Azospirillum brasilense: one gene and its partner. The protein of the gene in region 1 interacts with the protein of each later gene in a pairwise test. Links are inferred from orthologs where the notes say so. Each region holds a gene or a part of one and is shown in the gene's direction. Other genes may lie near its edges. The genes, in order: secA and secB.

Evidence for each region.
Region 2: the proteins of secA (region 1) and secB interact in binary tests that used the Escherichia coli proteins (3 or more experiments, as listed by UniProt). The link is inferred for Azospirillum brasilense from one-to-one orthologs.

What each region holds. Positions count from the first base shown.
Region 1 is NZ_CP059449.1:744,537-748,104, reverse strand. The notes cover bases 46-3,300. They hold secA (preprotein translocase subunit SecA), read left to right. Parts: upstream 46-349; coding sequence 350-3,100; downstream 3,101-3,300. Other genes in these bases: mscL (large conductance mechanosensitive channel protein MscL), read left to right, coding at 3,251-3,300. Outside these bases: more of mscL, read left to right, coding at 3,301-3,568. UniProt on the Escherichia coli protein: Required for protein export, interacts with the SecYEG preprotein conducting channel.
Region 2 is NZ_CP059449.1:977,093-980,372, reverse strand. The notes cover bases 282-3,248. They hold secB (protein-export chaperone SecB), read left to right. Parts: upstream 282-1,499; coding sequence 1,500-1,997; downstream 1,998-3,248. Other genes in these bases: rho (transcription termination factor Rho), read right to left, coding at 2,138-3,248; H1Q64_RS04635 (FxsA family protein), read left to right, coding at 782-1,399; H1Q64_RS04640 (Tim44/TimA family putative adaptor protein), read right to left, coding at 282-538. In the rest of the region: more of H1Q64_RS04640, read right to left, coding at 1-281; more of rho, read right to left, coding at 3,249-3,280. UniProt on the Escherichia coli protein: One of the proteins required for the normal export of some preproteins out of the cell cytoplasm. It is a molecular chaperone that binds to a subset of precursor proteins, maintaining them in a translocation-competent state.

The sequences.
Region 1 (3,568 bases):
GACAGGGGGCTTCTTATGACGGACGACCAGCTGCGCCGGCTGTCCGGCCCCGCGCCCGAATCCGCGGGGGATTAAGCATGGGTTCGCGGCGCGGGGCAAGCGGTCGTGATGCGCGGCCGTGACGCCGGCGCCTTGCTTCGACCGTGTTCAAGGCGATATGGCGGCGGAACGGTGGTGCTTCCAGGGCGCATCACACGCCGATCCTCGCCCCGTGCAGCGCCGGCACCCCCGCGACGCACCCCTCAAAGGGCCGGGCAAAGGGGCGGGTCTCGTTGACAGAAACTTGCTTCGGGCCTATGTGAGACCGGTCAAAAAGCCGGCTTCACGACGTTCCACCCCCGAGGTTTTCATGTTCGGTGCTCTCGCCCGCAAGATTTTCGGCACCGCCAACACGCGCACCGTCAAGGCGCTGCAAAAATCCGTCCAGCAGATCAACGCGCTGGAGCCCGAGTTGGCGGCGCTCTCCGACGACGCGCTGCGCGCTCGCACCGATTGGCTGCGCGGACGGCTGTCGCAGGGCGAGACGCTCGACGCCATCCTGCCCGACGCCTTCGCCACCGTGCGCGAGGCCGGCAAGCGCGTGCTGGGGCAGCGGCACTACGACGTGCAGCTGATGGGCGGCATGGTCCTGCACCAGGGCAAGATCACCGAGATGCGCACCGGCGAAGGCAAGACGCTGGTCGCCACGCTGGCCGTCTATCTGAACGCGCTGGAGGGCAAGGGCGTCCACGTCGTCACCGTGAACGACTATCTGGCCTCGCGCGACAGCGCCTGGATGGGGCGCATCTACGGCTTCCTCGGCCTGACCACCGGCTGCATCGTGCACGGGCTGGACGACGAGGAGCGCCGCGCCGCCTACGCCGCCGACATCACCTACGGCACGAACAACGAATTCGGCTTCGACTATCTGCGTGACAACATGAAGTTCCGGCTGGAGGACATGGTCCAGCGGCCCTTCAACTTTGCCATCGTGGACGAGGTCGACTCGATCTTGATCGACGAGGCGCGCACTCCGCTGATCATCTCCGGCCCGTCCACCGATTCGTCGGAAATGTACGTGCAGGTGGACCGCCTGATCCCGCAGCTGACGCGGGACGACTATGAGTTGGACGAGAAGAACCGCACGGTCAGCCTGTCCGAGGCCGGGCAGGAGCATATGGAACAGCTTCTGGCCGAGGCCGGGCTGCTGAAGGCGGGCGGTCTGTACGACATCCAGAACGTGGCGCTGGTCCACCATTCCCAGCAGGCGCTGCGCGCCTACACGCTGTTCCAGCGCGACAAGGACTACATCGTCAAGGACGACAAGGTCATCATCATCGACGAGTTCACCGGCCGCATGATGGAGGGCCGCCGCTATTCGGAAGGCCTGCACCAGGCGCTGGAGGCCAAGGAGAAGGTGACGATCCAGCGCGAGAACCAGACGCTCGCTTCCATCACCTTCCAGAACTACTTCCGCATCTACCCGAAGCTGGCCGGCATGACCGGCACGGCGATGACCGAGGCGGCGGAGTTCGCGGAGATCTACGGCCTGGAGGTCGTGGACATGCCGACCAACGTGCCGGTCCAGCGCAAGGACATGGACGACGAGGTCTACCGCAAGGCGTCGGAGAAGTACGACGCGATCATCGACCTGATCGAGGACGCCCGCAAGCGCCAGCAGCCGGTGCTGGTCGGCACCACCTCCATCGAGAAGTCGGAGCTGATCGCCGAGCTGCTGAAGAAGCGCGGCATCCCGCACAACGTGCTGAACGCCCGCCACCACGAGCAGGAAGCCTACATCGTCGCGCAGGCGGGCCGTCCCGGCGCCGTCACGGTCGCCACCAACATGGCCGGCCGCGGCACCGACATCCAGCTCGGCGGCAACGTCGAGATGCGCATCCAGATGGAGCTGGCCAACCTGCCGGACGGACCGGAGCGCGACGCCAAGGTCAAGCAGATCGAGGCCGAGGTGGCCGAAGCGCGCGAGCTGGTCAAGCAGGCCGGCGGCCTCTACGTCGTCGGCACGGAGCGGCACGAGAGCCGCCGCATCGACAACCAGCTGCGCGGCCGTTCGGGCCGCCAGGGTGATCCGGGCGCCTCCAAGTTCTTCCTGTCGCTGGACGACGACCTGATGCGCATCTTCGGGTCGGAGCGCATGGACGGCATGCTCCAGCGCCTCGGCCTGAAGGAGGGGGAGGCGATCATCCACCCCTGGATCAACAAGGCACTGGAAAAGGCCCAGACCAAGGTCGAGGCCCACCATTTCGAGGTCCGCAAGAACCTGCTCAAGTTCGACAACGTCATGAACGACCAGCGCAAGGTCGTCTATGAGCAGCGTCGCGAGATCATGGACACCGAGGACATCGCCGAGACCGTCCTGGAGATGCGCCATCAGGTCGTCTCCAACATGGTCAACAAGGCGATCCCGCCGAACTCCTACTCCGAGGCCTGGGACATCGCCGGCCTGCACGAGGAGGTGAACCGCCTCCTGGGCATGGACCTGCCGGTCGCCGACTGGGCCAAGGAAGAGGGCATCGCCGAGCCGGAGATCGAGGAGCGCGTCCGCGAGGCTGCCGACCGTAAATACGCGGAGAAGGTGGAGAATTACGGTGCCGAGACGATGCGGCATGTGGAGAAGAGCCTGCTGCTGCAGATCCTCGACCAGGAATGGAAGGATCACCTGCTCCAGCTCGACCATCTCCGCCAGGGCATCAGCCTGCGCGCCTACGCCCAGAAGGACCCGCTGAACGAGTACAAGCGCGAAGCCTTCGAGCTGTTCGAGACTATGCTGTCGACCCTGCGCGAGCAGGTGACCGCCGTGCTGATGCATGTCGAGATCCGCATCGCCCCGCAGCCGGAGGAACTGTACGCCCGTCCGCCGCAGGAGATGCACGAGGGCCGCGACGATCCGGCGCTGGCGATGGCCGAGGCCGGAGCGGGCGCTGCTCAGGGCTATCCGCCGGCCGACGCGCCGTTGCCCGCCGGCATGGTCCGTCGCGAGGCCGCCGCTTCGGTGGTGCCGGGGGCCGACCCCAACGCCTGGGCGAACACGCCGCGCAACGCGCCGTGCCCCTGCGGCTCGGGCCAGAAGTACAAGCACTGCCACGGCAAGGTGGCGTAAGCGCCGCCGCGAAGAACGCCGCCGGGGACGTTCCGGAGGGGGACGTTCGGGAAGGGGCTGGGCCGCAGGGGCCGGCCCCTTTCCTTTTGCGGTCCTGGAAACTTCGGCTGGGCTGTGGCGTTCTTCCGATCAACAAGCGGGAGCGCAGCCATGTTGCAGGAATTCAAGACCTTCATCAGCCGCGGCAACGTCGTGGAACTGGCCGTCGGCATCATCATCGGCGCGGCCTTCACCGGCATCGTCAACTCGCTGGTCAGGGACATGCTGATGCCGCCCATCGGCTGGGTCATGGGCGGGATCGACTTCTCCAACTATTTCCTGAACCTGTCCGGCGGCCATTACGAGAGCCTCGCCGCGGCGGAGGCGGCGGGGGCGGCGACCATCAACTACGGCCGCTTCATCAACGCCCTGATCAACTTCTTCATCGTGGCGGGGGCGCTGTTCCTCATCGTGCGGCAGGTCAACCGC
Region 2 (3,280 bases), 230 kb from region 1 along the record:
CGACGTTCATCTGCTCCGACACGAACTTCACGGTGACCAGCGCGGTGCGGCCGTCCATGCGGGCCTCCACCACATCGGCGTCGGTGATCGTTTCGATGCGGGTCTCCAGCGTCTCGCCGGCCGACTGGCGCTCGCGCACCGCGCGGGCGAAGTTGTCGTAGACCTCGTCCGAGAGCAGGGGGCGCAGGGTGGCCGTGTCGCCCTTGGCGAAGGCCTCCACGATCATCTGGAAGGCGCCGCGGGCGCCCTGCAGGAAATACTTCTCGTCGAAGCTGGGGTCGGCGGCCTTGATCTGCTCCAGCGCCGTGGCCAGCGACACCGGCTCGTCGGGCGACGGGGCGGTGTTCGGCAGGGGCCGCTCGCGGTTGGGCATCGCCACCACGTTGTCGGGCTGGTTGTTGGGGCGGGCCGTGAAGGGGTTCGGCCGCTGACGCTCCTCACCGGTGCGGCGGCCGAGCACGCTGCGCAGCCGGTACACGAGAAACGCCGCGATCATCGCGAAGATCAGGATCTCGACGAACACAAACCCATCTCCCATCATCCATCCTTCCGGGTGACTGAAGGCCGGCCCCGAAATCACCGGCCCCGCTTGATCCACTACTGGACCCTCCGGCGGGTGAGCATTAAGTGTACCGGAACGGTGCCGGGACCAGATCCCAGCTCGCCCTCTCCGCCGAGGATTCCACCCGATGACCCGTGCCGGAGCTGTTCTTCCAACCAAAGATCGGGTGACGTACCCTGGTGTAGATAGGCCCTCGGGGTTGAAAGAGCAAGGACGGCCATGAATCCCCTGTTGCTGTTGTTCCTTTTGCTGCCGATCGCGGAAATCGCCACCTTCATCGAGGTCGGCGACTGGATTGGCGCCGGCCCGACGGTCGGGCTGGTGATCCTGTCCGCCATCCTCGGGTCCGTGCTGATCCGGTGGCAGGGATTGTCCGTTCTCAAACGCGCGCAGGAGGCGGCGGAGCGCGGCGAGAGCCCGGTCGGCGCCGTATTCGAGGGGTTCTGCGTCGTCGTCGCCGGCCTGCTGCTGATCATCCCCGGCTTCCTGACGGACATCGTCGGAATCCTGCTGTTCGTGCGCCCGATCCGCAACGCTCTGGGCCGCTGGCTGTTCGACCGTATGAAAGGCGCGGCCTCCTTCCAGATGCACGGCCGCATGGGCGGTCAGGCGGGTGGCCAAGGCTGGAACGCCGGCAATCCGAACGGCCCCCATGGCGGGCCGCCCGACCGCCCGCCGCCGGGTGTGATCGACGTCGATTACCAGGAGGTCGACCCCGATGGCGGCCGTCCGGGAAACGCCGGTCCGGCGGACCGCGACGGGCCGGACGACACGCCCAAGCTCGGGGACTCCCGCTGGGCGCCGCCCGGTTCGCCCTACCGCAACGACCGCGGGTGAAACGCACCGGTTTCACTTTGTGGAGCCAGCGGTTCCGTGCTAGCCAGCGGGTCTTGAAGACCTTTCCATCGTGATGCCGCCCCGCGGCCAGGAGTTGTCCATGTCCGATCAGCAGATCAACGGTCAAGATCAGGAAGCCGCCTCGTCGCTGCCGATGCATGTGCTGGCGCAGTATGTGAAGGACCTGTCCTTCGAGAACCCCAACGCACCGCAAAGCCTGCTGCCCGGCCAGCCGCAGCCGCAGGTCAACATCGGCGTGGACGTGCAGGTTCAGCCGATGGGCGAGGACGTCTACGAGGTCGTGCTCAAGCTGCATTGCGAGGCCAAGCAGGCCGAGGCGACCGCCTTCCTGGTCGAGGTCGCCTACGGCGGCCTGTTCCAGCTTCCGGGCCTGCCGCAGGAGCATCACCGCCCGGTGCTGCTGATCGAGGCGCCGCGGATGCTGTTCCCGTTCGCCCGCGCCATCGTGGCCGGCTGCACCCAGGACGGCGGCTTCCCGCCGCTGATGATCAACCCGATCGACTTCGTCGACCTGTACCGTCGCCAGACCGCCGGCCAGCAGGCCCAGGCCGAAGAGGCGCCGCAGTCGCCGTTCTGATATGGCGATTCTGACGGCAGCGTTCTGATCCGGGCCATCGGTTTCGGGCAAACAAAAAGGCGGGAGGCTCCATTGGGGCCTCCCGCCTTTTTTGTGCCCTCCCCCGCCCTTGGACCGGATGGGGGAGAGGAAACCACCGATTACTGATTCATGGACTCGAAGAATTCCGAGTTCGACTTTGTGTGCTTCAGCTTGTCGACCAGGAAGTCCACCGCGTCGGTCACACCCATCGGCATCAGGATGCGGCGCAGGATCCACATCTTGGAGATGGTGCCCTTGTCCACCAGCAGCTCCTCCTTGCGGGTGCCCGACTTGGAGATGTCGATGGCCGGGAAGGTGCGCTTGTCGGAGAGCTTGCGGTCCAGCACGATCTCGGAGTTGCCGGTGCCCTTGAACTCTTCGAAGATCACCTCGTCCATGCGGCTGCCGGTGTCGATCAGCGCGGTCGCGATGATGGTCAGCGAACCGCCCTCCTCGATGTTGCGGGCCGCACCGAAGAAGCGCTTCGGGCGCTGCAGCGCGTTGGCGTCGACACCGCCGGTCAGCACCTTGCCCGAGGAGGGAACGACGGTGTTGTAGGCGCGGGCCAGACGGGTGATGGAGTCCAGCAGGATGACCACGTCGCGCTTGTGCTCGACCAGCCGCTTGGCCTTCTCGATGACCATCTCGGCAACCTGGACGTGGCGCGTCGCCGGCTCGTCGAAGGTGGAGCTGATGACCTCGCCCCGCACGGAGCGGGCCATGTCGGTCACCTCTTCCGGACGCTCGTCGATCAGCAGGACGATCAGATAGGCTTCCGGGTGGTTGGTTGCGATGGAATGGGCGATGTTCTGCAGCATCACGGTCTTGCCCGTGCGCGGCGGGGCGACGATCAGCCCGCGCTGGCCCTTGCCCAGCGGCGCCACGAGGTCGATGATGCGGCCCGTGTAGTTCTTCTTGGTCGGGTCGTCGACTTCCATGCGCAGCCGCTCTTCCGGATAGAGCGGGGTCAGGTTGTCGAAGTTGATGCGGTGGCGGACCTTGTCCGGCGCATCGAAGTTGATCGTGTTGACCTTGAGAAGGGCGAAGTAGCGCTCGCCATCCTTGGGCGCGCGGATCTGGCCTTCGACCGTGTCGCCGGTGCGCAGGCTGAAGCGGCGCACCTGGCTGGGGCTGACATAGATGTCGTCAGGGCCGGGAAGATAGTTGGCCTCCGGCGAGCGCAGGAACCCGAAGCCGTCCTGAAGAACCTCGAGCACGCCGTCGCCGTAGATCGGGACATCGTTTTCCGCCAGCTGCTTGAG